3 regions of the Paenibacillus sp. OK076 genome follow, and region 3 is predicted to be linked to each of the others. Evidence: riboswitches for the same ligand, from Rfam matches in the RefSeq annotation. Region 3 holds a riboswitch; each other region holds the start of a gene.

Region 1 (10,284 bases), 250 kb from region 3:
GCTGTAAAGTGCCTGACCTGCTCCTCCGTCAGCTGATCATCCTTCATCAACAGATCCAGATAACCCAATACTGATGTTAAAGGGGTACGCAAATCATGCGCCAGGTTTACCACCAGTTGGTCCTTGCTGCTCTCCGCAAAATCTCCCCGTTCTACCGCTTCCCTCAGTTTCAGACTCGCCAGATTGATATCCTCTGCAATCGCGCCCAGCTCGTCCTTCGTCGAAATTTGCACACGGTGCTGGAAATCACCACTCGCGAGCTGCCGGATACCTGTGGAGATATTTTTGAAATAGGTAACATACGGCTTGGTAAACCAGAAGAAAAACAGGATCGCAAGCGGTATGAACAAGATGAGAAAAAAGTAAATATCCCCTATGCTTCTCATAAAGTGGCGATATTCTGCTAACTGATCTTCCGCACGAACACCAGTGTAATAGTATTGCATCACTTTATATACCCCAAAGGTAATCGCACCAGATGCCAGCATGCTTAAACCCAGCAACAGAATCATGGTCGTTCGAAAACTTCTGCGTTTATTCATTGAACGTGTACCCCACACCCCAGATCGTTTTGATAAACTTGTTCTTGTCCACATCTTCGCCCAGCTTTTTGCGCAGGGTCCGAATATGCACCATCACGGTATTGCCGCTCTCATAATAAGCCTCTCCCCACACTTGTTCAAAGATGCTCTCCGCACTGAACACTTGTTTGGGATGACTTGCGAGCAGATAAAGGATGTCAAACTCCTTCGGTGTTAACTCTACTGGCTTGCCGTATAAGGTGACGCTATGTTGATCTGGCGAGATAATGAGCCCGCCTTTCTCCAGAATAGAGCGCTGGACCGGTGCAGACTGGCTAAATTGAAGGGAACGGCGCAGCTGTGAATTGACCCGGGCAACCAGTTCCATCGGGTTAAATGGTTTTGTCATGTAATCGTCTGCGCCCATCACGAGCCCGGTGATTTTATCCATATCCGAGGTTTTGGCACTCAGAAAAATAATAGGCAGATGATACTGCTCCCGAATTTTGCGGGTCACCTCATATCCATCCATACCAGGCATCATAATATCCAAAATGGCCAAATCTATCGTTTGTGTCTGTACGGCTTGAACCGCCGTTTTCCCATCGAATGCCTTAATGATGTGATATCCTTCTTTTTGCAAGTGCAATGCAACCAGATCAGCGATCTCAACTTCATCATCTGCGATCAAAATCGTAATACGCTTCATTGCTTATTCCACTCCTATATGTGATGCTCAACAATATAACATATCTGAATCCAACTTATAAATGATTGAAGGGAATCCAATATATGAAACTCGACCGTTTATTAGCCATTGTTGTGCTGTTGATCAATCGTGGCCGGGTGCAGGCCAAGGATCTGGCGGATACGTTTGAAGTATCCATCCGCACCATCTACCGGGATATAGACACGCTGGGCCAGGCGGGTATTCCTGTTGTCACCTATCAGGGTGCAAGCGGTGGTATTGGCCTGGCAGAGGGCTATCGGCTTGACCGAAACGTACTGACTGACAAAGATCTGGCCTCCATCGTCACTGCGCTGCGCAGTGTCTCCACCTCCCATACAAATGTAGCACGGGATCTGTTAATGGAGAAACTCAGCAGCATCGTGCCTGAAGCCAAAAATGAGGATTTCCAGGCTAATACCAGCCGCTTCATTGTGGATTATTCGATGTGGACGCATCCCGAAGCGCTGCAAATTAAACTTCAGCTCATTGAACAGGGCATGGATCAACTGCGGCCCATTAAATTTACCTATTGTAGTGCAGAAGGTACTCAAACTCATAGAACGACCGATCCGCATACCCTTGTGCTCAAAAAGCATTCCTGGTATCTCTATGCGTTCTGTCACGAACGCAACGATTTCCGCATGTTCAAGCTGGTCCGCATGCGAGACATCATCCTTGCTCAAGGAAACTTCGAGCGCAAGCCGATCAACCTCCAGGACAGGCCCTGGCAGCAAGAGTGGGCAACTCCGGATAATCAAGTGGCCCTGACCCTGAGATTCCATGCTCGTATCCGTCACATCGCAGAGGAGTGGTTTGGCATAGAGAACGTCGTTTCGGATGGTGAGGGGTATTATATCAGCCAAGTCGCATTTCCAGAGGACAACTGGTTGTATGGGTTCATTCTTGGGTTTGGCGCGGATGTCGAAGTGCTGGAGCCTCTGCATATCCGGGAAGAGATTCGTAGAATTGCCGAACAAATTGTACAAAATTATAAAGCCCACCCCTAACCTGACAGACAGGTGTCCAGTTCCTCCCGTTATACTTCTATTATATTCAAGCTGTACATACCGAGGAGGAATTGATGATGAACGTCACAGTATGCCAGAGCTGCGGAATGCCACTTACTACCCCTGCCCAATTCGGCACAGAAACGGGTGGTAATACAACCCGCGAATACTGTATCTATTGTTATAAAGAAGGGAAGTTTGAACAGCCCGATATTACGCTGGAGGGCATGATTGAAATGTGCACCGCCATTCTGAACCAGGAAGGTATGGACGAGGAATCAGCAAGGTCGATGCTGCGCAACCAGCTTCCTTTTTTGAAAAGATGGAATACATCTGGCTCAGAACGGAACGTGACATTTGGGGCAGAACTTTCGGAAGAGTCCGCTGACCTTAATCAAACAACTCGCAACAATACGCTCTCCATAGAGCCCATTCGGTATGTCACACTGCCAGGAAAGCGCCTTGCCGGTGTGTCCGCCAGAACAACCAATGCCATTGAAATGAGCGGAAAAGGCTGTATTCAGGGACTCTGGAACAGCTACTTCGCCTCAGATTATCAGCCAACCCCTGAAGCCCCCCGCTATGGCTGTTACGCTGATTATACGGATGGCATAAATGGAGAATACACCATACTGGTGGGGCATGAGGTGGGTTCGGATGAAGCGTTGCCTGAGGGAGTGAGTTCCGTTGAGCTGCCACCTGCAACATATGCGGTGTTCACCTCCAGAAAGGGCCCGATGGGCGAGGTCGTAGGCGAGGCCTGGGGTGCAGTGTGGTCCTGGAACAATCAGGGAGAACGCACATTTACCGGAGATTTCGAATTGTATGATGAGCGCAGCCTCGATCCTGAGAACGTACAAGTGGACCTGTATATTGCCGTTCGCCAAGGATAATAAGAAAATAGTGATTAAGGTCATTTCCTAATTCCAATTGCACCGTTTCGATCTATATTTAAGCAATGGAATACCGCACACCGATTTATGAAAAATGCTGTTAGGCTGTCAGGTTTTCCTGACGGCTTTTTGGCGTTTCCGCTTTGTCTTTTCGTTGAAAATTGCCCTAATATGCACCCGACAACCGACCATGGTACCAAGTTAGCTAGCTTGCGTCGTACCTATACAACCAGACAATATGTCTTAATTTCGACACAATTGGCATTCTCAAAACTGGGTCTATTCACTTAACAACCGCTTCTATCCTCCCATACGAATCCTCACATATGCGGTCCTTTCCTCCTGAATTTACTTAAAAACGTTTACATCTCCTGAATACGGGGTAAAATCACTACAATCCAATTGGAATTACACCTTAAGTTGCCTGTTTCGTCTAACAAGTCACATATACCTATTTGCGTATTAGAGACGATAATCCGTCGGAATACATAACCTATTCATAATCACATATGCATATTTGAAAATGCATTAAAGGAGGAACCAAGATGATCCGCATGCCTATTCAGCAAATGATCCCGTACCACCATCAATATCCGCGCAACACGGCGACCACTGCTCCCAAAAAGGAGAATGAGAACACTCAAGGTCTATCCTTTCATGAAATTTTGCAACAAAAAATGGCTAAAAAGAACGCTGCCCCTTCTATGCGATAAATGAAATGACGAGCGAATTGAGAATCGCTTACGTGGTTTGCACCGTTCCTCTGCGAAGTTGTGGATGAACGGCTATTCGCGTTTTCACGATAAATGTTGTTACCTCCGTATTTTAAATATGTACAGTCTATTGTCACATCCCTATAATGGGTTAAATATCTGCGGAACTTATATGAGATAGAATCCATTTCAGGGGGCAAGTATGATGATGACCATTGGCTGTTTTCACGCTCACTATTCCAATATTGCACTGATTGAAGAAGCACTCGCTCCTTATGAGGTTGAATTTGTACATTATGTCGATCCGGGTCTGGATCGCCTCAAACATGATGCTGATTTTACCGAGGCAGTTACGCATGAGAAAGTATCACAGACGCTGCAATGGATCGCCCAATGCCATGCAGATGCCATCCTCGTCACTTGTACCCTGTTTGCAGCCGTACTCGAGCAAGAGGCACAACATGTTCCCGTGCCCGTGATAGGAATTGATGATCCATTACTTCAGGAAATGCAGCAAAATTCTGGCGAGTACATCCTTGCGTTTACCAACCCCGCAACGATTGAAGGAACGATGGCGCGGGTGAATCAGGCTTTGCAGCAAGATGATGAAGATGAGCAGCGACACGAGGCCGTGACCGTAAAGACTGAAGCAGTATTGATCCCGGGCACATTCGAGTTAATTATGCGAGGCGATAAGGAAGGTTATCTTGCAGCAGTTAGCGGCGGTTTACAGCATCTTGCTGAGCAGTATCCGGATAGCACGCTAGTAGCCGCTCAACTGTCCATGGCTCCTGCAGCAGCACGGGTTACAGCAGATAAAGGCATGGCGATCTATAGCCCGCTGGCATCACTTGCGTCGTATTTGGAGAAGAAGTTGAGCTTGGCCAAAGTTAAGTGTTGAACTCATGAAGCAAAATAAAAAGACTCTCGAATGAGAGACTTTCGAATGGTATAATTATTTTGCACAGCCAATTTGTGGTGGGAAATAGGTTGCCTCCGGTGGGAGGTGATCCTATGAACTTCTCTTTCAACGACGTAATCGTGTTCGCAATGCTAATTATTGCGCTCCTGACATACATCGACCGTAAAAAGAAGTGACCCGCCACAGGTTGACGGCCTGACGGGTCACTTCGTCTGAACTATGCTGCACTTGGAGGAATACCTACCGCAAATGTTGTGCAGGAGTAGCCATTGGCCTGGCTACTCTTATTTGTTTTTCACTTATATTCATTTTATTAAACATCTGGGAGACAATCAACCTATAACTGATAAAATATGTTGTGTCGTTATCCTTGTCCTTCGAAGTTAAGCGTGCGCACCACATACCAAGTAAGAGGCCGCTCTTCTCATCAATCACGGAGAGGAACGGCTTTTCACCATGTCAGGCCGCCCAGATTGCGCTGTAACGGCGCTTAGGAGCGTGTCCGGTATTCCTCAGCCTTTTCCTGCATACCCGCTGCCACGGCCTCATTCTCGGACAAACCTTTGTCTGCGGCAAAAGCACGAATATCCTGCGTAATGCGCATGCTGCAGAACTTCGGCCCGCACATGGAGCAGAAATGGGCTTCTTTTGCCCCTTCGGCCGGCAACGTCTCATCGTGGTAGGACAGCGCACGCTCAGGGTCCAGCGACAGGTTGAACTGATCCCTCCAGCGGAACTCAAAGCGTGCTTTGGACAGCGCATCGTCCCGCCGCTGGGCACGCGGGTGACCTTTCGCCAGATCAGCGGCATGCGCAGCGATCTTGTAGGCGATAACCCCTTCCCGCACATCATCCTTATTAGGCAGGCCCAGATGTTCTTTTGGCGTAACATAACAGAGCATCGACGTACCGAACCAGCCGATCATCGCTGCCCCAATGGCCGAGGTAATATGGTCATATCCTGGTGCAATATCGGTCGTCAGCGGTCCCAGCGTATAGAACGGCGCCTCCTTGCAAATCTCCATTTGCAGATCGACATTCTCCTTGATCTTGTGCATCGGCACATGTCCCGGACCTTCAATCATCACCTGCACATCATGCTTCCAGGCGATTTGTGTTAGTTCACCAAGCGTCGCCAGTTCCGCCATCTGGGCTTCATCATTGGCATCGTAGATGCTTCCTGGGCGCAGTCCGTCTCCGAGAGAGAAGGCCACGTCATACCTTTTCATAATCTCGCAGATGTCTTCAAAATGGGTATACAAAAAATTTTCCTCATGATGCGCAAGACACCATGCTGCCATGATGGACCCGCCCCGTGACACAATGCCCGTCATGCGTTTGGCGGTCATCGGAATATATCTCAGCAGCACGCCTGCATGGATCGTAAAGTAGTCCACACCCTGCTCTGCCTGCTCTATGAGCGTGTCACGATACAACTCCCAGGTCAGTGCTTCGGCTTCTCCATTGACCTTCTCCAGCGCCTGATAGAGCGGAACTGTTCCAATGGGTACAGGTGAATTGCGGATGATCCATTCACGGGTTGTATGAATGTCCTTGCCTGTGGAAAGATCCATCACCGTATCCGATCCCCAGCGTACGGCCCAAGTCATCTTTTCTACCTCTTCCTCGATGGAGGAGGATACCGCAGAGTTCCCGATGTTAGCATTGATCTTCACATGAAAATGACGCCCGATCAGCATCGGCTCACTCTCCGGGTGATTGATGTTCGCCGGCAGGATGGCCCTGCCACTCGCCAGCTCCTGCCGCACAAATTCCGGCTCCACACCCTCACGGATGGCAGCGTACTCCATCTCCGGTGTGATCATTCCCTGCCGTGCATAATGCATCTGGGTCACGCAGCGCCCTGCCTGTCCCCGTAACGGTTTACCACGCAAGCCTGGATACTTCTCGGCTCCAGTTCGCTTCCCTCCGGGTTTCAATCCGTTATCCTCCGGTTTTACCGTTCGTCCCTGGTAGGCTTCAACATCTTCACGCTCCGTAATCCAGCGGGTGCGCAGCGCTGGCAGCCCTGCCCGGATATCGGCATGAAATCCGGGATCAGTCATCGGCCCGCTCGTATCGTAGACACGCAGCGGTTCGTTATGCTCCACTCCTTGGGGAGTATTCGTGTCATGAAGGGCAATTTCACGCTCCGGTACTGCAATGTCCGGTCGTGAGCCCTGAATGTACACTTTGCGGCTGCCCGGGAAGGGCTTAACCCGTCCGGCCGCACCTGCACTCTTTTCCAACACCTGATCCTGCTCGTCTTGTCCCAGCGTTCTGTTCTCTGTACTCATCGCTCTTGTCTCCTCCTCATTGGTGATTGCCTGGATTGAAATGCTTGCGCACGAGTCCAAACCATCCACAACATAGAAAAAGGAAGAGCGATCATACCACACAAAATAGGGACATACAGTTCAAGTAATACAGACAGTCGAGGAAAAAAAATCCATATCACCGCTTCGCCAATAGCTCCCAGCTCTTTATCCAAAAGCAGCTCTGACAACGGCTTCCGCCTGTTTACTGTATAAAAAAAGCCGGTTCCCAAGGGAACCGGCTTATGTCCATCACCAATAACGCAACTCATTCAGGCTCCATAACGGAGTCCATCCATAGGTCACATTATATGGTGTTCGTGGTCGTATCGCCGATTACTTCCCTACGCTGGTATGATCCAGATCAGGTGCAAAGGGTCCGGAATCTCATGCGATTCCGTCTCAGTCCGGACAATTCGGACTCCCCCAGTAACGTTAACAAGTTGCAGCATCTCAGCCGCAGATTCATATTCAATTATGCTGACCCTGTTGGGCCGTCCATTACAGAGTAGCGCAACCGGATCATAAAAACAACCTTTAAATTCCAGAACATAAAATCAGGATAACATCAGTCCCATCTGTGTAGCAGCTTCCTTCAGCACAGGTGCGTATTCATGCAACGTCTCCTGCGAAAGGCGACTAACAGGCCCGGATACCGACAGAGCAGCAGCGATGTTGCCTTTCCGATCCATGATGGGTACAGATACAGCGGCGGCTCCTGGTTCACGCTCCTCATAACTTGTGGCGTAGCCGTATTCCAGAATGTCTTTCATTTGCGCCAAATATACTTTGGGATCGATAAATACGGGCCATTCCGGTCCATTCATCAGATCTTCGCGGTCCTCTTCGGTGGCAAAAGCCATCAGCACTTTGCTGGATGCTCCCACGGATAACGGAAGTCTGACGCCTACCGGAGCTACACGGCGAATCGCCTGATCACTCTGCACGGCCTGAATTCGAATCCGCTCACTGCCATCACGCAGATATAAACTCACGGTTTCGCCCAGTCGATCTCTGAGCCGCTCCATCGCAGGAAGGAGTAAAATGGCTGGATCATCGCTGCGAGACATATGGGCAGACAGCTCCCAGATGCGTATGCCCAGCCGATACTTCTCGGTGGCTGCATCCCGGATCACGAACCCCTTGTCCTCCAAAGTAGCCATCAGACGATGGACTGTACTTTTGTGCAGACCGATCTGGCTGGCAATTTCCGTGAGTCCCAGATCACTGCGGGTTGTAAAACACAATAATATATCCAGCGCCCGTTCTACAGCCCGGACGGTTAACTTTCGGTCTTCCATGGCAAGTTGCCCTCCTCATGTTTCATCACATGAAACTTGGTTACATAAATTATATGAGAAACGGTCTCATCTGTAAACCAAAAAGAGCCATTTGGAATAGGAATAATTGTAAATATTTTCTTTTTATAAATTAAAATCCCCTGCTATTTGCACCCTAAGGAAATGTTAACCAGATATCTTCAGAACTATATAACAATTGCGTAACAAATGGCCTCAATCAATTGACTTTGACTATATTGGAACATACGATAAAGATATATTAAATTAAGATTTTGCTTCCTATGTAGTCAGAAAAATCATTTATCCGCTCTGTTCGTCTCGTTGTTATCTTCATTTGATTTTTAAAGGAGGGGCAATCATGTATCCGACATCCCAGAGCGAAGCCCCGCTGCAAACGAAAGTGTCAGATCTGCCTTCTTCGTTATCACCGAGGCTGATCCGGTTCAAACATATTGTCGTGGCGTTGTTGCTCTCCGTTGTATTTTTTCTGCTCTTTTGTTTCATCGCACTGCACGGTTATATTGCTTGGGTATTATCCAATCCAACTGTAGCGCCTGTATTCTCCAATCCCATGCAGGCCAAGAACATGAAGTATCAAGACATCACATTCCCTGCGGCAGACGGCAGTCGAACGATGCAGGGTTGGTATATTCCGGCTGATGATAATGCAAACAAAACCATCATATTCAGCCATGGATATGGTGCGAATCGTGAAGAGACCTGGGTACCGATGTATGACCTGGCCCATTATGCACACCAACTCGGCTTCAATGTGGTAATGTTCGATTACGGTTTCGCTTCACAGGTCAACAAAGCTGTCGCCACAGGCGGCAAAGCCGAGTCCCAGCAGCTGCTTGGTGCAATCCAGTTTGCGAAGCAGCGCGGAGCTCAGGAGCTTGTCGTATGGGGTTTCTCCATGGGTGCAGGTACAGCTCTGCAGACTGGGCTTATTACCAAAGATGTGGATGCCATGATTCTGGACAGCACATTCCTGCTTGAGCCGGATACGCTGTATCACAACATCCATAATCAGATTGATCTTCCGCGTCAGCCTACGCTGGAAATTATGAACCTGCTGTTCCCGATTCTGAACGGGACTGGATTGCAGCAGATTCCGTATCAAGAAGTGAAAAAAGAAGATTATCCTTTCCCGATTTTCTTTATCCATGGTACCGAGGATGAGAAAGCTCCTTACCCGATTGCGGAACTGCTTGCCGGCAACCAGACCAATCCGAATTCCGATGAATGGATTGTGGACGGTGCGCATCATGAGCTGATCTTCCGGGAGCATCCGAAGGAATATCTGCGCCGTGTCTCCACATTCCTGAGTCATGTGACCAAGACGAGCAGCGATGATGTGGACAATACCAATACCGGAGAATCGTGAAAACCCGGTAATTCAAGAGCCCCTATGGGGCTCTTTTTTTGTGTACACATAGGACAAGGTACCTGGAGAATATACTTTTGGGACGTAATTAAAGACAGCTCCAGCTTGTACATTGCCAAATTGAACGAACGGGAGAATCAAATTTAATTTCTGCTGCTGGATCTGAATTTCAATTCACTTGAATGGAGGTTTACCGCATATGAATTGGTATGGATATGGGCATCTGCTGCCTCTGAGGGTACTCGAAGAAGTCCGTTTCTGGAAAGAGCAAGAGAAGGAACATACGATTGTCATTCGCGCCTTGGTTCCTGATCTTGAACCCTTTTATGTCAAATGGCTTGCGGAATGGGAAGCGATCTTTGAGAATAGCGAACGAGTCGCGAATCAGCTGTTGAAGCAAATACTGCCGGGAACCCAGCCACCTGCTCCTTACATCATCCGCTGTATTGAACAGCTCGTGGCTGAGACCTGCACACAATCGCGTGAGTTCATTAGA
Region 2 (10,284 bases), on a different contig from region 3:
CCTTGTGTCAGCTTGTGAGCAAACGATTGGCAAGGCTTACTGTAGGCACGGAAGTTGATCCATTCCGCAAAGAGTTCGCTTCAGAGATCGCGGATCATGTGTTCTATCCTCAGGATCTGACACTGGATAAAGTATACGAGATCAATAATAACAAGAAGTTTGATATTGTAGTGGACGCGGTTGGTAACCAGCTGCATGTAGGATTTGAGATGATTGCCAAAGGCGGCAAGATCATTCCTATGGGTTATGACGACAGCTATGAAGTGACGTTTAAATCAACTGCCGTGATTAATGATGGCATTAGTATCATTGGTGCGGTAGCTAATCACTCGATGATCAGTACAGCATTGAAATTTGCACAAAGTATTCCGGAACTGGAGCAAATGGTTACCTCTACGGAACTGCTGAGTGATTATGAACAGGCATTCAATGGGACAATCGGATATCATCTGCGTACCGGAGAGAAATTGCCCATGAATTCGGTTAAAACAGCTCTGATCTTGTAAGCATGTAGATATTGGCGGTTTTGCCGCTGCGAAAAGCAGGTATTCGCAGCGGTGAAACACCGCAGAAAAGGGGGGAGATATCGATTGAAGCTGCTACAGGATTTGCCGAGAAATCCGCGGTACTCCATCTTACTTGAACCGGTGTGGGCCATCCCGGGCACGATTGTTCTTTTTTATGCTCCTTTATATATGAAGGAAGCCGGACTTTCGGATATTGAAATTGGTTTGATCAATTCGGTGAATCTTTATTTTGCCTTTATATTTCAGTTATTTGCAGGTTCAATCACGAATAAGCTTGGGCGCAAGCGAACAACGCTGATCTTTGATCTGATTGCCTGGAGTGTTCCCATGTTCATCTGGGCTTTCTCCCAGAACTTTTGGTTGTTTCTGATCGCTTACCTGCTGAATGCAACCTCCAAATTTGTGACCGTTTCCTTCAACTGTCTAATTATTGAGGATGTTGAGGAACACAAGCGATCCAAGGTATTCGCCATTCTCAACATGATCATTACGGGTGCTGGAGTACTGACACCGATCGCCGGGGTAGTGATTGCCGATTTTGGCATTGTGCCAACACTGGCCAGTATTTATTTTGTCGGTGGCATTCTCATGACCGTCATGTTCTTCATTCGCAACCGATATACGGATGAGACCGCAGTAGGGAAGGAACTTATGGGAATGCATAGCCAAACCCGGGTGATCCAGAGTCTGGCTTCCAGTCTGCGACTTTTCGGCAAATCGTTCTATAAACGGAGGCTTTTACCGATTATTCTGATCACGGTGCTATCCAATCTGATCCTGCAGTTGAACTTTTTCCAGGTAATTTTTTTCAAGGAACAGTTAAACTTCAATGATCAGATTATATCATTTATCCCGGTCGTCACCGCTGTAACCGTCATGCTCTTGTATTTAGTCATTATCCCGCGTCTGAAACGGCGTTCAGAAGAAAAGTATGTCAGTTTCTCGATCATTTTGAGTACAGTGGGGGCAATACTTTTTCTGTTGATACCTGCGGGGAATATAGCCATGTTATTTCTGACTCTAATTGTACTGGCGGCAGGCAATTTCATCTTGCAAACGTATCGGGACTCACTGCTTATGAACCGATTAGGTACACATGAAAAAGCGGATATGTTCTCGGCGGTGCAGACCGTCATGACGTTAACAGCGATTCCATCAGGTTACCTGACAGGTCTGCTGTATCACTATAATCCCGTGCTGTTGTTCAGTGTCATTCTTGCACTTTACATCGTACTCATGGTCATTATGTTATTCCTCCCTGATCCTCAGAAACACTCCCAAGTGATTAGCACTTACAAAAATATGTAGGAGAAGGGGTTTTCTGTATATGAAACGAATATATAATACAGAAAATGAACCTGGGAGGCATAGAAATGACAAACGTATTTGCAACAGAAACAAGAAACCAAATGAACTGGATTAATGAGCCGAAGACCTGGTCTTATACCGATCAAGGCGTTCTAATTGTAGAAGCTCAGGCTGATACGGACTTTTTCCAGGACCCAGCGGGTAAGCATATCCGTGCAACCGCGCCATTTCTGTCGATGCCGGTGCCTAACGATTTTGAAATGACGACCCAGCTAACCGTGGACATGAAACACCAATATGATTCCGGATGTTTGATGGTGATGGCGGATGAGCGAAACTGGTGCAAGCTTTGTTTTGAATATGATGGAAAAGCGGCTACCATTGTGTCGGTAGTAACGAAGGAAGGTTCATCCGACGATTGCAATTCGGTTGAAGTTCCCGTAACCAATCCTTATCTGCGCATACGTAAAGTGGAGGACTGCATTTCATTCTTTTATTCACCCGATGGGGTGGAGTGGAAATTAATTCGATATTTCGGCATGCCGATAGAGGGGGAGATTCGGGCTGGAGTTGTTGGACAGTCACCAGCCGGAACGGGATGCACCTGTCACTTTTTATCGATGAATGTTACCCGTCCGGACGTGACTGCACGCTTCTAAGCCCATCTCCCTGCCATTCGGCTGATCATTGGAGGGAGAGAAGCGGAATGGTAAAAGCTTTTATTTTGGATTTTGATGGACTGATTGTGGACACGGAGACACCTTGGTTCTATGCTTTTCGCGATATTTATAAAGAGCATGGACTTGAACTTGGCCTGGAGCTATGGTCGAAGAACGTAGGGACATCATTTGAAGAATTTCATCCTTTTCAATATCTGGAGCAAGCGCTGCAAAAACCGATCGATCACGATCATATCAAGTTGCTCTCTGAACAGAAATACGAAGCCTACCTTGGACAGGCAGCAATTCTTCCAGGCGTGCATGAGTTGCTCCAGTCTGCCCGTAAAAAAGGGATTGGGCTTGCCGTTGCTTCCAGCTCTACCCGGGATTGGGTTCATGGTTATTTGCGTACACTCGGCATTTTCGAACTATTCGATGTTATTCATACAGCTGAGGATGTGAAGCGGGTCAAACCGGACCCGGAATTGTATCTGCTTGCTCTGGAGAGTCTCGGGATCGGGGCATCCGAAGCGGTTGTGTTCGAGGACTCGCCGAATGGACTGAAGGCAGCCAAAGCCGCGGGAATTCGCTGTGTCATTGTGCCTAACGAGGTAACACGTAATTTGGAATTCTCGAAGTATGATCTGCGGTTAACCTCGCTGGCAGAGATTACGATGGAGATTCTTTAACCCTGGTATTGCTTGCGTAACTCAATAGGAGAGATCCCTTCATATTTTTTGAATACGGATCCAAAATAACTGGCGCTGTTGAAACCGACAGCCCGAGCAATCTCGTGGGCCGTTATTCCGGCGTCATGGACAAGCATTTCCTTCGCTTTCAATAACCGATATCGTGTCAGATAATCAAGCGGAGTCATTTGGAATTCCTTTTTGAATATCCGATTCAAATGCTGCTCGGTGACGTCCATTTGCTGAGCCAGCATGGAGAGCGAGATATCCTGATCATAATTTTGCTTGATAAAAGTAACTAGTCCGCCCAGCTTTAATCGGGCATCCGAGCGTTCATAAGTACCATAACGATCGCCATCAATCGTTAACCTGACCAGAAGCATGTACAGCAATGCGGATACGTGCCAGATCTGATCCTTGTGTCGGGACTGCAGCGCCAACGTTATTTCATGCAACAGGATATGAAGCATTCCATCCGGCTTGAAGGCGCGCAGCTCCCCGATCTGCAAGGTATGCAGAAACCGGGGCAATAAATAGCCATTAAAAGACAGACAATCGAACAACAATGAATCACTCAGATTGTCGTAACGATATGTCACCTCTGGAAACAGAATAAGAGCTGTTCCTTCCCGAATTGAAAACTCATGATTTTGGGCTGTGATTTTCCCTGTTCCCCCGATACACTGCACAATACTGTAATCCCGTGAATGACCGTTCCAATTCATTAATTCATCTACAGTCAGCTGATTTTGACCTGTAATCATAAGCGGCATATCGGTATCCAGTGAATTCCCCGTACTAGGTTTCGGCATCGTTGTGTTATTCCTCATTTCGTTAAAGGTCGTGTGCGTAAATGGCGAAGATACAGCGTTAAAAGAAACATGATTTGAATTATATTACATAAATGACATTAATTTAAACGGTCTATTCACTTCGATGAACCACTTATCGAAAACCTTTTAGGAACACGTATCATCATGTCGATGCTTTGCCATTATCAGACCATATAGTATACGCTATAATGGATACAGTGATTTAGGAAAGGGATGCAGTCATGAAGAAAGTCATCGTCGTAGGATCAGGAATTCTTGGGGCTTCCACAGCGTATCAATTGGCAAAAAGGGGTGCGGAAGTTCTTCTTATAGACCGGAAAGATCGAGGGCAGGCTACGGATGCTGCTGCCGGGATCATCTCTCCCTGGTTATCTCAGCGCCGTAATCAGGATTGGTATCAGCTTGCCAAGGCGGGTGCACGTTTTTATCCCGGGTTGATTGAAGAACTCAAGAGTGAAGGGGAAACGGAAACAGGTTACGCTCAAGTGGGTGCTCTTAGTATTCATACGGATGTGGACAAAATTAACAAGATGCAGGAGAGGGCACACCTTCGTAAAGAAGATGCACCGGAGATTGCCGATATTACCTGTCTAGATGCAAAAGAAACTCATGAGCGTTTTCCTCTTCTGGAGGAGAGCTTTCATTCAGTCTACATCAGCGGAGCCGCGCGTATTGACGGGCGTGCGCTGCGTGATGCGTTAATCCGATCGGCTCAACGAAATGGAGCGGTCCTGATTAATGGTGACGCGACACTTCAATATGAATCGGAACGAGTAACTGGAGTGGTTGTGGACGGTAAAGTCATATCGGCTGACGAGGTTATTGTGTGTGCTGGCGCTTGGGCTAATGAACTGTTGAAGCCCTTGGGCATTGATTTTAAGGTTCATTATCAGAAGGCACAAATTATGCACTTGCAGGTTCACGATCGAAAGGACACTGGGAACTGGCCTGTAGTCATGCCTCCTTCGGATCAATATTTGTTAGCCTTTGATCAACAGAAGATTGTGATCGGAGCGACTCACGAAAATGATATTGAAGGATACGATACAAGAGTAACCGCAGGCGGAATGCAGGAAATTTTGAATAAAGGATTGGAACTGGCTCCCGGTTTAGCTGATAGCACGTTTCAGGAAGTAAGAGTAGGATTTCGTCCATTTACACCAGGTTTTCTTCCGGTAATGGGTGCTGTCCCAGGTTGGAATGGCTTGATTACAGCCAACGGGCTTGGAGCTTCCGGTTTAACGATGGGGCCTTTTATTGGAAGTCAACTGGCCATGTTGGCTCTTGGTATGGAGTTAGATATCGATATTCAGCCATATGACCTTGGAAAAGCTATGGTTGATCAGAAATGATTAATCAGAAATGAGGTGAACTATGACATATTCACAGCGCTTATCTCACGGCTACTCCTCAGATATCATCTATCTGGAGCACCAGATTGCCATCGCCGAGGAGGAATTGGCAAAGGCCGAGGAAGAGCGGCGGGCATACGAATCGGATTTAAACAAGTTGAGGACGTCTCCGGCGTATCATTTAACTTCAACGACGAACGTCTCTAATGAGCAACAATGGGTGGATGAGTTAAACAGATTGCAAAGGATGATTAAGGATATCCGGACCCGACTTAAGAACTTGCAAGAAGATTTAGGGGAACTTGAAGATTAATAGGAATAGTTTGACATTTGGAAAAACACATGTTGTAATAAGCCTGAGCTATTTGCAGGGGGACTGTTCGCAGTTGAGAAGGTTAAAACCTGACCCTTTGAACCTGTTAGTTAATACTGACGTAGGGAGCAAATGACATGTACTCATGTTATTTTGCCCTTGCCGAAAATAGGTCAAGGGCTTTTTGGTCTGCATTTTGGGGGACAGAACGCGATAGCTGGGTGTGAAGCGGGGACATTATGATTTTAATAAAAGGAGCAATGATCATGTCATTTTCGAGAACGTTAAAAGATAAGTCCAGAATCGTATGGGAAGATGGATACAACCATCCTTTTTTACACGAAATGGGGAAAGGCACACTGGATCAGGAAGCGTTTAAGTTTTATCTTCTTCAGGACTATACCTATCTGATTGAATATGCGAAGATTTTTGCCATGGGTGCGGTGAAGGCGACAGATGAAAAACTGATGACGAACTTTACGGTGATTCAACACGCTATTCTGTACGAAGAAATGGATTTGCATCGAAATTATATGAAGGGATTTGGGATTACGCTGGATGAAAATCATACGGTCAAACCATCTCTGTACAACAAGGCGTATACGTCGAATATGATGAGTGTTGCACAAACAGGTGGTGTTGCCGAAATCATCGCCGTCATTTTCCCCTGTGCGTGGACGTATTACGACTATGCCACAAGATTAAAAGAACAATATCGAGATTCGTTAGAGGGCAATTTCTATCAGACGTGGATCGAAAATTATGCAAGTGATGAATTCCGCGACTCATTCGAATGGTTCTATGATACACTGGATGCATTATGTGAACATAAAACCGAGCAGGAACTGGAGGCCATTGAAGACATATTCAGAAGAAGTGTTGAATTTGAATATCTGTTCTGGGAAATGGCTTATAATCAGCAACTCTCGTACTTCTGATGAATGAAATCTCAAATCTATTACAACCAGAGACAAGGATGAACATACAGATGAACAATCATGGGGAACGCATCTATTTACGATTTTTGAACGTGGAGGACGCACCGACACTGCTGGATTTGCAGTTCCGTAACCGGGCTGTTTTCGAAGAGATATCGGCAAGTGAACGATCAGAGACATTCTATACACTGGAGGGCCAGTTAGCCCTTCTTGAAGGCTGGAACAAGGCGAGGGAAGAAGGGAAACGGTACTCTTTCGGGATCTTCCTGAACCATACGCATGAGCTTATTGGGGAGATCTCTCTGTTCGAACTTGAACTGGATTCCATCAGCAAATGGATTGTTGGTTATGTGCTTGATCAGGCCCAGAATGGTAAGGGATACATGAGTGAAGCTCTGCGGCTAGCACTTAATTTTGCCGTGAATGACGGGGGAATAAAACGAGTGGAGGCAGGTGCACTTCCCGACAATGCCGGATCAATTCGAGTGTTGCGTAAAGCGGGCTTCCAGGAAACGGACCGTCAGAATATTAAAATCAAGGGAATTTGGAAGGAACATGTGATGTTTGCAGTGGATTTGCAGTAGAGTGTTGAATATCGTAACGTGAACCGCCTAACTCATCCAGAGGGAACTTATGAATAAACGGAAACAAATGTTATTGGACTCAGCACTTGTGCTCTTTGAGAAACATGGAGTAACCAACACTTTCATAAAAATGATTCTAGACGAGTCAGGTGTGTCCAAAGGAACATTTTACAAATTCTTTGGTTCAAAGGATGATTGTATTCTTGCCATTCTGGAGCAGCGTGTACAGGAAGACATGATGATTCGCAAAGATTTGGAGAGCCAAAGCTATGCTTCCGATTTTGATCTACTGGTGGATCAGATTATGGTCCCGATGATGTTGCCAGAAACAAAGCTGGTTGTGGAGTTATTCTACGTTAGCGCGGAAGTTCTCACTTCAGTGGAGAGGCTACGGTTTATTTTATTATTTCATACACAAAAAAGCGGCAGATTGGACGTAAAACTTAGGGTCCTGATCTGCCGCTTTTGGTATACGATACAATAGGCTCTACATGATGTAATTCATGTAAATGCTGTTCTTAATTTGTATTCATCGAGACTTTTTGTCTTACAGGCTGCTTGGAGTCTTCCTCCGTTGCTTGTTTGGTACGTTTGATGAAGAAGGAAAGTAGCAATCCGACAACGGCAATGCCGATAATGACAACATAAGCATCATTAATTCCCTGGATCATGGATTCCATTCCCAACTGCTGCTGGGTTAAGCCTTTGGCTGCCCCCGTTGCCACCATATCCTGTACATGTGCCGTTGTGCGACTGGTCATTACACTTACAAGCAATGAAGTACCCACAGCGCCAGCTACCTGTCTGACGGTGTTGGATATTGCTGTACCGTGTGGCCCAAGTCTTGGAGGCAGTTGATTCAAACCTGCCGTTTGGATTGGCATCATCAGCAGGGCCATACCAATACGACGACCTGTTGACATTAATACAAGGTAGGTATAGCTGGTAGAATCGGTTAGATCAATGAAACCAATAGTGGTTACGATCGTGATAACCATCCCGATAATCGCCAGCCATTTTGCGCCAAACCGGTCAAACAATCTACCTGTTATTGGCATCAGGAAGCCCATGACAAGCGCCCCTGGAAGCAATAATAATCCGGACTCCAATGCCGTGTAACCCCGTGCATTTTGGAGGTACAAAGGAAGCAACATCATATCAGCATACATGATCATCGTGATCGCGATATTAATGATCGTGGTCAGAGAGAACATATTATACTTGAAAGCCCGCAGATCGAGCAGGGGATTTGCAGACGCGAGCTGTCTCCATGTGAACAGTCCAAGAGCAACAACTCCTGCTGCAAGGCATATGATGACTTCTGCGCTTGACCATCCCAGACTTCCCGCCCGGCTGAAGCCATACAGCAATGCGCCGAATCCAATCGTGGACAGCAGTACGCTGAGCGTATCGAATTTGAGTTTGACCCGTTCAGATACATTTTTGAGATATACAAACGCAAAACCAATAACAATAACGGTTAGTGGAATCATCCCGTAAAACATCGTTTGCCATGTGTAGTGCTCAAGAATATAACCAGCAAGGGTTGGCCCAATGGCCGGAGCGAAAATGATGGCAAAACCGACCATACCCATCGCGGCGCCCCTTTTCTCAGGAGAGAACAAGGTAAGAATGACATGCATCAACAATGGCATGATAATACCAGCACCGGCTGCTTGCACCATACGTCCTGTTAACAATGTACCGAAATTACTCGCAAGGGCAGATATAATCGTACCGATGAGGAAAATAAACATCGAAGCTTGAAATAATTGCCGTGTCGAAAAGCGTTGCATGAAATAGGCTGTGATGGGAATGAGGACTCCATTCACCAGCATATAGCCTGTCGTAAACCATTGGGCTGTTGCTGCTGAGATATTAAAATCACCCATCAGCTCCGGCGTTGCCACACTCATAACGGTTTGGTTCAATGTGGCAAGAAATGCACCCAAAATCATAACAAACAGTATGGGGCCCTTTTTTACATCATCTCTTTCTTTTAATCTAGCCTGACTCAATCCATTCCATCCTTTCAATCCACACGTGACTAAATTTACAACGTGTTGTATAGTTTACATTGTATCTATTGAATTATATACATATTCCCGCAGATTACAATTTACGATTTTGGGTATTTTCGTTGCTTATTTTACGAAATAATAAAATATGTCGTCTAATTCGGAAATAAACGACTGATCATTTAAAATTGTAATTTTCAAAATTTGAGGAGTGATTTTGCATGAAAAACGATAAGAAGTCTGCTACAGATCCTCGTATACTTCGTACAAGACAGTTGATTCGTGATGCTTTTGTAGATCTGTTGCAGGAAATGGACATCGAGAAATTGTCCGTCAATCGAATTGCAGAACGAGCGACGATCAATCGGGTGACCTTTTATCTGCATTATCGGGATATCACAGACATGATGGAGAAAATGGCGGATGAGATGATTGAGAACATTGAACGCATTGTGGAGGAACATGCTCCTCAATTTGAGGATGCTGCCAAAGACGATGGTTGGCCAGTGCTAGTGAAATTGCTTGAACACTTTGCTGACCATTCCAAATTCTATCGCGTCGTTCTCGCTTCCAGACGAACGCCTATTTTTACGGAGAGGCTGTTGAAATTGCTATCGAAACTCGTTTCGGCCAAGATCGAAAGCTTGGAGCTGGGGAACTCTCTTGCACAAGCGGGTATTCATAAGGAGATCGCCATCTGGTACAGTTCCTCAGCCCTGATTGGTACCATTGTATCCTGGCTTCGCAATGACATGCCTTATGCACCGCATTTTCTAGCTAAACAGTTCTCATTAATTCGTGCGTATTCTTACAATGATTTGATTTAACAAAAAAACATCCAGCTATAGTCAGGCTCAACTATACGCGGATGTCTTTTCAACAGATTATAAAAGGGCTATTCTACTGTCGGAGTTCGTAATATCATATACAGCCCGATGAGTGCTGCCAGAGCACCAAAAATGATTCCGGACAGTCCATTGTAAAAGGTAGGATCTCCTTTGTAGGAAAATGACATGATTGCAGTTTGTGTTAAAGAAAGTGAGATCAATGATGAGGAGAAGTT
Region 3 (10,284 bases):
TGCGTCAGGTGGGGTTGGTGGTGCCATTCTGCCTTTGGTTACAGGCTGGAGTCTGGACCATCTGGAGGTTAACCAGTCCGCATGGATGCTTGCCATTTTAGCAGTTGGTCTGCTGATGATCAGCGTGATTGCGTATCAATGGCAGAACAAACATGTGGTCGATACAGTGACTTAACAGTTATGTGTCGAGGCAGACCTGAGAATTAGAATCAGAAATAGAATACCTATTATAGAGATTGAGATGTCCACCGCCATGAATTGGCGGTGGACATTTTGTTGTAGCGTTATTCTGTTCTAACGAACCTGGTACACGCTATTCATCTCCATTTCTGCATGTTTGAAATCTAACGAATCCTAGAGACGTTATTCTAGATAATTAGCTCCAAATCAAGGTCTCGTTGCAGTTTCTTAGCATAATAACGCCGCTGAGATTCGTTAGATTTTTCATTCCTTAAAAACCGGCCTAATAAGATGTTCTCGATTCGTTAGCGCTGTAATCATGGTAGAAAGTGTCCTACCTTTGCCTCAGATCACCTTTCATTGAAGGTGATCATACGATCTATTTATTTGCACAAGATTGCCCAGGAAATACTTTCAGGTGCTCTAAATCGGAACTAACGTTATTTAGGTTGAAGGGACTACACTCCCCTTATCCTTAATGAATTTACCGAATACATATCGAACGAGTGGTCCCAGAATAATAATTTGGTAAGGAAGCGCCAGACTGAAATTACGAGCAATCGTATGAAGATACGTACTTAGTACGGAGGCTCCATTTAACTGATTCGCAAGATAAGCGGAAATCATTCCGTACAAGGACATGATCAGAACCATCCCAATGACCATGAAAAATGACATAGCGAGCACGCCCAAAATTTTATTGGATTTGTCAAAAGGTAAGGAAAATGCAATTTTTCTCGCTACAGGTCCAACAATGAAGAACTCCACCAGAAACGCAATAATAAAACACAATATGAATTGAAGCAGTATATCTAGCGCGGACATCTTGCTCAATAACCCATTGTGCCATAAATTGAAAGTCATCATGACGATGACCATTCCTGTGCACATCATCATTCCAAAAACAATCTGTTCTTTCTTCGTCGTTGGCAAATCTCTCATCCTCTCTGTTTACCTTCGTAATTATAGAGATGATGAAGCCTTCCTCATAAGTGAACATTCTGTGAACAATTATAATTTTCCCAAATTAAAAATCGGATTTGACAACCCCGTAGTACAGCCCTATGATATCCCTTAAAATGGTAGAAAAGATCCACTGCATATTTAAAGGAGGATTTTTGATTATGAGTTTTCAAAAGCGCATTGACCACGTCGGCATTGCCGTTCGCGATCTGGAGACCACGCTGCGTTTCTACACGGAGATTGTTGGTCTTGAATTGAAAGACCGGGTAACCCATACCAACGGTGTCATTCAGCTCGCCTTTCTCGGCTTCAACGGAAGCGATGAGACCGAGATTGAGTTGATTCAGGGATACAGCGACAAGCTGCCTTCCGAAGGTACGGTGCACCACTTTGCCATCCATGTCGATGACCTTGAGGCCGAGTATAACCGCATTAAAGAAACCGAGGCCGAGTTTATTGATGGAGAGATGATTACACTGCCTAACGGTTACCGTTATTTCTTCATCTATGGACCTGAAAAGGAATGGATTGAGTTCTTCCAGCGCTAAAAATTGGAGCTGATTTTTATGAACATTTTAATTACCGGTGCAGCCGGAAAAATTGGACGTGACGTGTCCCAACACTTGTCAGAAGCATTTCACCTGCGACTAACAGATTTGAATATCGACAGACTGCATACGTATCAAGGGACAGACCATGAGATCATGACACTGGATGTGACAGATCCCGAAGCCTGTCAGCACGCTTGCGAAGGCATGGATGTGGTTGTACATCTGGCGGGAGATCCTTCCCCGCATGCCGGATTCTATGAATCGTTGTTGGACATCAATATCAAAGGTACATTTAATGTATTCCGTGCAGCCAAGGACCAAGGTGTGCAAAGAGTCATTCTGGCAAGCAGTGCACAGACGATCGAGGGGTATCCCATTGATGCTCAGGTCTATCCAGACATGCCGACACGCCCACGGAATTTGTACGGGGTTAGCAAATGTTTTGGAGAATCGCTTGCTTCCTATTTTGCGTATACCGAAGGTTTACAAAGTGTTGCAATACGTATCGGTGCATATGATGATTTTCAACCGGATGGACCCGTGCTGGAGGCAAGGGATATGAGCGCGTATATTAGTCCGGCTGACTTGTGTAATTTGATGTTCAAAGCAATTACAGCTACAGAGCTGGAGCCCTTCACCATACTGCATGGGATATCGAATAATAGGTTTAAACGGTTGAATCTGGAAGCCACTCAGAAACAGGTAGGCTATGACCCGAAATCCGATGCTTTTGCACTCAGTCAGATTTCCTTATATGATTCGCCACGATAATTGTTGAAAATCACACATCTTAACAGGCCGTTATACATATGTATAACGGCCTGTTTGATAACTTCATACGTGTCCCCATCCAGTTCCTGACTGGACATGCATAGGCCTCTGGCCTATAATTACACATAGTAATGCCCGTAACTTCATAGTTTCCCAGGGGAGTCGGAATAGGCCGACTGAGAGTGTATCCCACCAAGATACTGACCCTTAGACCTGATCTGGATCATGCCAGCGTAGGAATCGGAGTATATCGAATTGGCCCAGCCTCTTTGCTGAGTGCCACATCTCTAACGCCTGCACGCGTCCCGGATTAACGGGGCGCTTTTTTAATGTTCTTTTATATAGCCAGAGAGCTAAAAAAAATGACGTCATCCGGATCATAGCTGGTATAAATCTGTCGATTTATGCAAGATGCTTGGATATGAAGCCAAGGAGTACCCCGTGCCACTGGCCGGACAACATGAAGGAGAGAAATGAAGATGAGATGGCGTAAAATGATGGGCCTAATGCTCTTATGCGTACTACTAGTGGCTGTGGCCGCATGTGGCGGCAAAGAAGCTGCACCTTCAGGAGAAACTGGCAGCAGCAATACCGAAAACAGCAATGAAGGTGACAACGCAGCCCTCAAGGACATTAAAGTAGTGCTGGACTGGACACCAAATACGAATCATACCGGCCTGTATGCGGCCGTAGATCAAGGTTTTTACAAGGCCGAAGGCTTGAACGTAGAGATTGTACAACCAGGTGCCGGTGGCGCAGATACGATGGTTGCATCAAATGAAGTGCCTTTTGGCGTAAGTTATCAGGAGAGCGTGACTCAGGCCCGCACACAAGGCGTACCACTCGTGTCCATCGCTGCGGTTATTCAGCATAACACGTCCGGATTTGCCGCTCCGGTGGATCGAAACATCAAGTCTCCCAAAGATTTTGAAGGCAAAACCTATGGCGGCTGGGGTTCCCCAGTCGAAGAAGCCGTGATGCAATCCATTATGGAAGGTGAAGGCGCCGATGTATCCAAAGTGAAAAACATTAACATGGGTGACGCCGACTTTTTCACCGCTGTGAAACGTGATATCGACTTTGCCTGGATTTTCTACGCGTGGACGGGTATTGAAGCCGAACTGCGCGGCGAACCGATCGACATGTTATATGTGAAGGATTATTCCGAGGCACTGGACTACTACACTCCTGTACTCGTTACCAATGAAAAGACGATTCAGAACGATCCCGAGCTGGTCAAAGCATTCCTGAAAGCCACTTCCGAAGGATATCAATATGCGATTGATCATCCCGAAGACGCTGCGAACATTCTGATCAAGGCCGTACCGGATCTGGATAAGGACCTCGTACTCGCAAGCCAGAAGTGGCTGAGTCCGAAATATCAGGATGACGCACCGCGCTGGGGTGAGCAGAAGCAGGAAGTATGGCAGAACTATACAGATTGGATGTTTAGCAAAAAACTGCTCGATGAGCAGGTAGATGTATCCAAAGCGTATACAAACGAGTTCTTACCCCAATAAAAATTTTTTAAGTTTAACTTTTTTTTACACCAGAACGAAGAGTGCAGAACCCATCTGAAGAAACGAAGTGGTCGCCTTTATCCCCGGATTTTCCCCTTGCGGAAAATGAAATCAAAAAAATTCGGGGATAACAGCGATCGGAAGAGGGTACTGCAATCGGAGTGGTCAAGTGTAAAGCTGGTTTAACTCATGCAATTTAACTCGAAAGGAAAAGTGATCTTTCATGGCAAGCACACTACTTAGCATTCAAGTCATTCCTAAAACGCCAAATGGCGAAAATTCCTATCCTTATGTTGATCGTGCCATTGAAGTGATTCAGCAGTCCGGCTTGAAATATCAGGTTAATGCACTGGATACCACGATGGAGGGTGAACTGGAGGAACTGCTGGAGGTTGTCCGCAAAATGCACGAAGTTCTCGTGGAAGCCGGCAGTCCAAGCATCATCTCACAGATCAAGATCGCCCATAGCCCAAGCGGCTTCAGCATGGACACCCTGACGGAGAAATATCGCTAATGCATGCCTATTGGAAAAGCGTATGGCCGCCCTTTGTGGCGGTTATTCTCTTTATAGCGATATGGCAGGGAGCTGTCTCCCTGTTCCATATTGAGAAATGGATGCTGCCTGCGCCTTCGGACATCGCCCATGAAGCAGCGTCCCAAGCAGATCGACTTGGCATGCATGCATGGGCAACAATCCAGCTGACATTGATTGGGTTCGCAGCAGGTACGCTCGTGGGATTACTGATTGCGATGGTGCTGCATTTGATTCCATTTTTGAAATCTGCACTCTATCCATTACTTATCCTTAGTCAAAATATTCCGACCATCGCGCTCGCGCCGCTCCTGTTAATCTGGTTCGGATTTGGGCTGCTGCCCAAATTGATTACTATCATCCTGGTCTGCTTCTTCCCGGTGGCTGTAGCTGCTATGGACGGGTTGACCCGCACCGATGCAGCGATGATGAACTATATGCGCATGGCTGGTGCAAAACGCGGCCAAATCTTCTGGAAGCTCGAACTTCCACATGCATTGCCCTCGGTATTCTCGGGGATTAAAATCGCCGCTACGTACAGCGTCATGGGTGCGATTATCGCCGAATGGATCGGTGCAGATAAGGGGATCGGTTATTATATGATGCTGCAAAAATCAGCCTATCGGACGGATCGTCTTTTCGTGGCAATCATGATTATTGTAGCACTGAGCCTGCTGCTCTTCCTGCTCATTGCGCTACTGGAGAAGCTGCTCGTACGCTGGCGACCACAAAAGCGATAACTTTGAAATATATGCACCCTATAAAGGTTAGGAAGTGATGACAAGATGACACCCGAACACAACGAGCGGGTAGCTGCTGAGCCGGATGAAGGTGCAACCCTTCCAACGAGCAGCGGAGGTCCCGAGCAAGAAAACGTGGCCTTACCTGCACATCAATCATCACCAGCGCTCGAAGTTCTGAACGTGCATGCTTCGTTCCGCGAGCGACGCAGCACATTGCCTGTTCTGGATGGCCTGTCCCTGACCGTGGAACAAGGAGAATTCGTAGCCATCGTCGGCCCTTCCGGCTGCGGCAAAAGCACCCTGTTTCACATCATCGGCGGCCTGCTGAAACCACAGGAGGGACAAATCCTGATGAATGGTCAGAATGTTACCGGGCAACGCGGCAAGATTAGCTATATGCCGCAGCAGCCTGCCCTCTTCCCATGGCGTACCATTGAGGACAATGTGCTGCTTGCAGGTGAAGTGTCTGCGGATGCACCCCCCCGGGCTGAGGCGCTTGCAGATGCCCGAAAGTGGCTGGGCAGTGTCGGACTGGCCGGGTTCGAACAAGCCTATCCGCATATGTTATCGGGCGGTATGCAGCAGCGGGTTGCCTTTCTGCGCGCCCTACTCAGTCCGCAGGAGCTGATGCTGCTGGACGAGCCTTTCAGTGCGCTGGATGCACTGACCCGCAGCGATATGCAGCGCTGGCTGCTCGATATCTGGGAACAAAACCGCCGCTCGGTGCTGTTCATTACGCATAATATCGAGGAAGCACTGCTGCTCGCTGACCGTATCTACGTCCTGTCGAATCGGCCTGCGACTGTACTTCACGAGGTCGATGTTCCCTTTGATCGTCCACGTCGGGAAGCGATTACGGAGGAGTCTGCTTTTCTTGAACGGAAACGGCAGATTTCCCAGTGGATGAGAGAAGAACAGCAGAAAACCCGCCTATCTAAATAGTGCGGGTTTTTAAGTTATTATTTTCCTAAAATGGGTGATCTAAGATTAACTACTCTGCGTATCATTGGTAAAAGATAAAAAGGAGGGGTCCAGCCATGCAATCAACCGCTTTTGCACCCTTGATCGATGCCCATCTTCACCTGGACAAATATACACCTGAAGAACAACGTGAGATGCTGCATTCCTTCCCGTCCCAACAGGTTGAGGCCGTCATCGCCGTTTCCATGAATCTGGCATCTGCCCAGACCAACCTGGAACTCGCTTCACAATACCCCCGTACCGTATATCCGGCCTTTGGCTTCCATCCGGAGCAGCCCCTGCCGTCCCTGGCAGAGCAGGATCTGTTCTTCGACTGGATCGAAAAGCATATGGAACAAGCCACAGCGATTGGGGAAGTTGGATTGCCTTATTACAACCGACAGGAAGCCGAACAATTAGGACAATGCTTTGATCAGCGCGGCTATATCGATCTGTTGGAGCGATTTATCCAGCTAGCCAAGCGACACGGTAAACCGATTATACTGCACGCTGTATACGAGGATGCCGATATCGCCTGTGATCTGCTGGAGCAATATCATCATCGCCGGGCTCATTTTCACTGGTTCAAGGGTTCCAAGCGGACCGTCCAGCGAATGGCTGACAACGGATATTTCGTCTCATTCACACCTGATATCATATACGAAGAGGAAATTCGCGAATTAGCTCGCCAGTATCCTTCCGAGCAGGTTATGGCAGAGACCGATGGGCCTTGGCCCTTCGAGGGACCTTTCCAGGGAAGAATGACGCACCCTGCCATGACGAGACAGGTCATTCAAGCTTGGAGTGAAGTGACCGGTATGGGAACGGAGCGGGCTGCGCGTCTCTTTTATCAGAATACGAAACGCTTCTACGGTCTCCCTTAGAGACGAGTTGGCGTCCAGTCTTGTGCTGATTCCTCAACTAAATGGGTACAGTATAGTATACAAAAAAGAAGTCAGTTGGCATCCGCCGAACTGACTTCTTTTGTATTTACGCTTAACGTTTCAAGAATCCTTTGCCTTCGAGGAATGGCTTCATCTGTAGACGTACCGGCTCTGTGAGACGTTTCGCCATCATTTCGGACCACGGCGTAGAGCGTTCCCCTTGGGTGCGCTCCTTCATGTATGCAGCAGTCGTTTCGTCATAGCTCTCGACGCCTTTGAGGGTCTGCTCGGCGTTATAGCGGCCATGGTGTAAGACCGCATCCAGCGGTAGACGCGGACGAATACCCGTCTCCTGATCAGCAACACCAATACACATTCCATATACTGGATATACTCCCTCAGGCAAGCCCAATACTTCGCTAACTTCCTCAATGCGATTGCGCAGCCCACCAATATATACAATTCCGAAACCCAGTGACTCTGCTGCAAGTGCAGCATTTTGCGATGCGAGTGCTACATCGATTGTCGCCACCATAAAGTTTTCAGTGGAGTCCTCATAGGATTCCTTTTCAGGCAAATGACGCTTGGCAGCATCACTTAACCGATATAGATCAGCACACCATACGAGAAACACAGGGCATTCGTTCACGTAAGACTGATTGCCTGCCAATTCAGCCAATTTGGCCTTCTGCTCCTGTTCGGTAACAGCAATTACAGTATAGGCCTGTACACTACTTGAAGAGGAAGCCATCTGCCCGGCCGCCACGATGGCTGCCAGCTGTTCCTCACTTACCGGGTCTGACTTGAATTTCCGCACAGAGCGGTGCTTCATCATCAATTCAATGGTTTCGTTCATCGCTATTCACTCCCAATCCTCGTAGTACGAATTCAATGGTCTGCTCGGCCAGCTCATCTGTGTTCATGTCCTGATAGTCAAAGCTAAATCGTGAATTCTTGGCCCGTTTGTGTGCCAAAGCCACACCCATGACCTGAAGCATCGCATAAGATACGGACTCAATCTGAAACACGCCCTGCTCCTTGCCTTCTTGCAGCAGTTCTCTCACTCTGGTCCAGACGGGGTCCAGAAAACGAAACACGGTAGCTGTACGATGGGTACGCAGCGTAATTTCAAGCTGCACAATATCGCTCATCTCCCGGTCCGTCATCGTGAACTTTACGACTTCACCTATGATTCGTCGGATACCCTCCACGGGGGAGGACATGGACTCTTCAGCCAACTCGTTCATCATATGATCAGGAAAAAAGTGTTCAAATAAGGCTTCAAACACCTTTTCTTTTCCGCCAAAATGATACGAGACCAGCGATACATTTGCACCCGCCTCATCACAGATTTGACGAACACTTGTCCCGTCATACCCCTGCTGTGCAAAAAGCTTCTTGGCTGCAAGCAAAATCCTCGTTTTTATATCCAATTCCGGTTCCGTCATTCCGTCCGCTCCTCTTGTCCGTTCTATTCATTTGCTCCAGCTCACCAGGCTGCAGCGAGACTACTCTATCGTTTCATTATGAAAGTTTGTGCATCAAAGCGCAAGGTGTGTGGCCTGCAATCCTGCAAGGCTAGCCACCTTAAGCTACTATTAAACCAAGCACCCCGGTGAATATCACCGGGGTGCTTGATCATATCCTATGAAGACCAACCATTACGTCTGGAATATTAGCTGTTCATTTGAGCCGGGCTTGGTGCCCCAACTGGCATGCGTTGTTTTTTCAACAACGTCACCACCAGGGAAAGGGCTACAGCAACCAGCAATACAATGGTAATCGAGCCAGCAGCGGCTTGAACTCCAGGACCGCCCAGTTGAGCGCTCAGAACACCTTGAACGGCATATGTGGCTGGCAGATACTGGCCAATACCACTGTAGAAACTGTTCAGCAATTCACGTGGCACCATTGCACCGGAGGATACCAGTTGCAGGGACAGGGAAATGATGTTGAACAAGCTTCCCGCTGGTCCAAAGCAGATCAGGAAGAACTGGGAGAAGAACATGAACGTGCAGAGGAACAACGCCTGGAACAACCAGAATGCGATAAATCCTTGCTCGATCTGTCCGCCCAGGGACACTATCAGTGATGATCCCAGCAGGGAAACGACAAGAGCAGACCCCAGATTGATAACCACTCTGGCACCGAACAATGTCCAGCGGGAGTGAGTAGCGGACAGCATACCCATCGCTGTCTGCAGGTTCATCCCCATAATCATGGCTCCCACATAAGAAGCGAGTACCATCATCATCGGAACCATTTGGTTGTTCATGCCGTTAACCGGATTAATGGAAGTGGTTGTACCTTCCACTCGTGTAGTCAGGTTGGCAGCAGCTTCAGCTGCCTGAGCTGCAGGCGCTCCGGAAGCGGTCAACACAGCTTGCACACCTTGTGCGGTTGCTTGCTTGTTAATCGTGTTCGTCACACTTTGCGATACACCTTGCATCATGCTTTTGATCGTCACCGGGTTCGCCTCGTTAATGGTGTATTTGATTTCGGCAGTGGAACCGGCTGTCTGAATCATCTCGTTAAACCCTGCAGGAATATTGAGCACCATATGAATCTTGCGATGATTTAACTGGTCAAGTGCTTCAGCAGCACTGAGATTCGTTACGGTATGAAAAGGAAGTGTCTCAGCCATACGATCTGCGATCCCCTTGGACTGCTCTCCATCCTCATTGACAACGGCAACCGTCAATTCATTCATCCGGTCATTCACTCCGGAATATGCTGTCATCCAGATCACGCTGAAGATCACTTGGAACATAAGTGCCGTCACGATCCCCACAATTACTGGCGGTTTTTTCAACAATATACGTAAAGCCTGCAACATAAATGATGTCCTCCATTACTCATTAGTTCGAATTTGATGTAAACGATTGTTTAAATCAAACGATCGTTTTAAATTTTAAGTCTATATGTCTATATTGTCAAACTATTTCTGAAAGGTTCAGAAAGATAAAGATGTGTTTCGCAAACAATGAATTCCATTTCATAAGAGGACATCACTTCACATCCTCACCTCTTTTAACAAGGAAAGGACAGCTCCTTTAACATATCTCAAACATCGTTCCCCAACAAAAAAAGGCGCGGATCGCCGTAGCGGACCGCACCTTGCTTACTTTTGAGCATAATAAAAAGTTGAATCACGTCCCTCAATGGACATCAGTCATTGCT

Evidence for each region. A riboswitch is a leader RNA that binds a small molecule or an ion and turns the genes downstream of it on or off. The one in region 3 is predicted to bind thiamine pyrophosphate.
Region 1: linked by a shared signal. The riboswitch ahead of thiC (phosphomethylpyrimidine synthase ThiC) and the one ahead of BMY78_RS25375 (ABC transporter substrate-binding protein) in region 3 are both predicted to bind thiamine pyrophosphate.
Region 2: linked by a shared signal. The riboswitch ahead of tenA (thiaminase II) and the one ahead of BMY78_RS25375 (ABC transporter substrate-binding protein) in region 3 are both predicted to bind thiamine pyrophosphate.

Annotation. Positions count from the first base shown of each region.
Region 1 covers NZ_FOCH01000004.1:367,961-378,244, reverse strand. The annotation lists gene BMY78_RS26495 (HAMP domain-containing sensor histidine kinase) at 1-542, opposite strand, end outside; gene BMY78_RS26490 (response regulator transcription factor) at 535-1,230, opposite strand; gene BMY78_RS26485 (helix-turn-helix transcriptional regulator) at 1,314-2,258, shown strand; gene BMY78_RS26480 (zinc ribbon domain-containing protein) at 2,333-3,151, shown strand; gene BMY78_RS32990 (hypothetical protein) at 3,697-3,864, shown strand; gene BMY78_RS26475 (aspartate/glutamate racemase family protein) at 4,067-4,765, shown strand; gene thiC (phosphomethylpyrimidine synthase ThiC) at 5,277-7,082, opposite strand; TPP riboswitch at 7,425-7,538, opposite strand; gene BMY78_RS26460 (IclR family transcriptional regulator) at 7,658-8,401, opposite strand; gene BMY78_RS26455 (alpha/beta hydrolase) at 8,760-9,788, shown strand; gene BMY78_RS26450 (Fe-Mn family superoxide dismutase) at 9,988-10,284, shown strand, end outside.
Region 2 covers NZ_FOCH01000001.1:2,194,633-2,204,916, forward strand. The annotation lists gene BMY78_RS09865 (zinc-dependent alcohol dehydrogenase) at 1-506, shown strand, start outside; gene BMY78_RS09870 (MFS transporter) at 591-1,835, shown strand; gene BMY78_RS09875 (DUF1349 domain-containing protein) at 1,901-2,494, shown strand; gene BMY78_RS09880 (HAD family hydrolase) at 2,542-3,183, shown strand; gene BMY78_RS09885 (AraC family transcriptional regulator) at 3,180-3,995, opposite strand; gene BMY78_RS09890 (NAD(P)/FAD-dependent oxidoreductase) at 4,238-5,368, shown strand; gene BMY78_RS09895 (hypothetical protein) at 5,391-5,681, shown strand; TPP riboswitch at 5,728-5,826, shown strand; gene tenA (thiaminase II) at 5,948-6,619, shown strand; gene BMY78_RS09905 (GNAT family N-acetyltransferase) at 6,670-7,203, shown strand; gene BMY78_RS09910 (TetR/AcrR family transcriptional regulator) at 7,253-7,687, shown strand; gene BMY78_RS09915 (DHA2 family efflux MFS transporter permease subunit) at 7,722-9,161, opposite strand; gene BMY78_RS09920 (TetR/AcrR family transcriptional regulator) at 9,443-10,048, shown strand; gene BMY78_RS09925 (hypothetical protein) at 10,117-10,284, opposite strand, start outside.
Region 3 covers NZ_FOCH01000004.1:114,977-125,260, reverse strand. The annotation lists gene BMY78_RS25395 (MFS transporter) at 1-175, shown strand, start outside; gene BMY78_RS25390 (DUF2798 domain-containing protein) at 625-1,113, opposite strand; gene BMY78_RS25385 (VOC family protein) at 1,305-1,691, shown strand; gene BMY78_RS25380 (NAD-dependent epimerase/dehydratase family protein) at 1,710-2,465, shown strand; TPP riboswitch at 2,611-2,723, shown strand; gene BMY78_RS25375 (ABC transporter substrate-binding protein) at 2,945-3,985, shown strand; gene BMY78_RS25370 (thiamine-binding protein) at 4,209-4,499, shown strand; gene BMY78_RS25365 (ABC transporter permease) at 4,499-5,257, shown strand; gene BMY78_RS25360 (ABC transporter ATP-binding protein) at 5,303-6,202, shown strand; gene BMY78_RS25355 (TatD family hydrolase) at 6,298-7,104, shown strand; gene nfsA (oxygen-insensitive NADPH nitroreductase) at 7,217-7,960, opposite strand; gene BMY78_RS25345 (TetR family transcriptional regulator) at 7,944-8,552, opposite strand; gene BMY78_RS25340 (YhgE/Pip domain-containing protein) at 8,780-9,940, opposite strand; gene BMY78_RS25335 (heavy metal translocating P-type ATPase) at 10,273-10,284, opposite strand, start outside.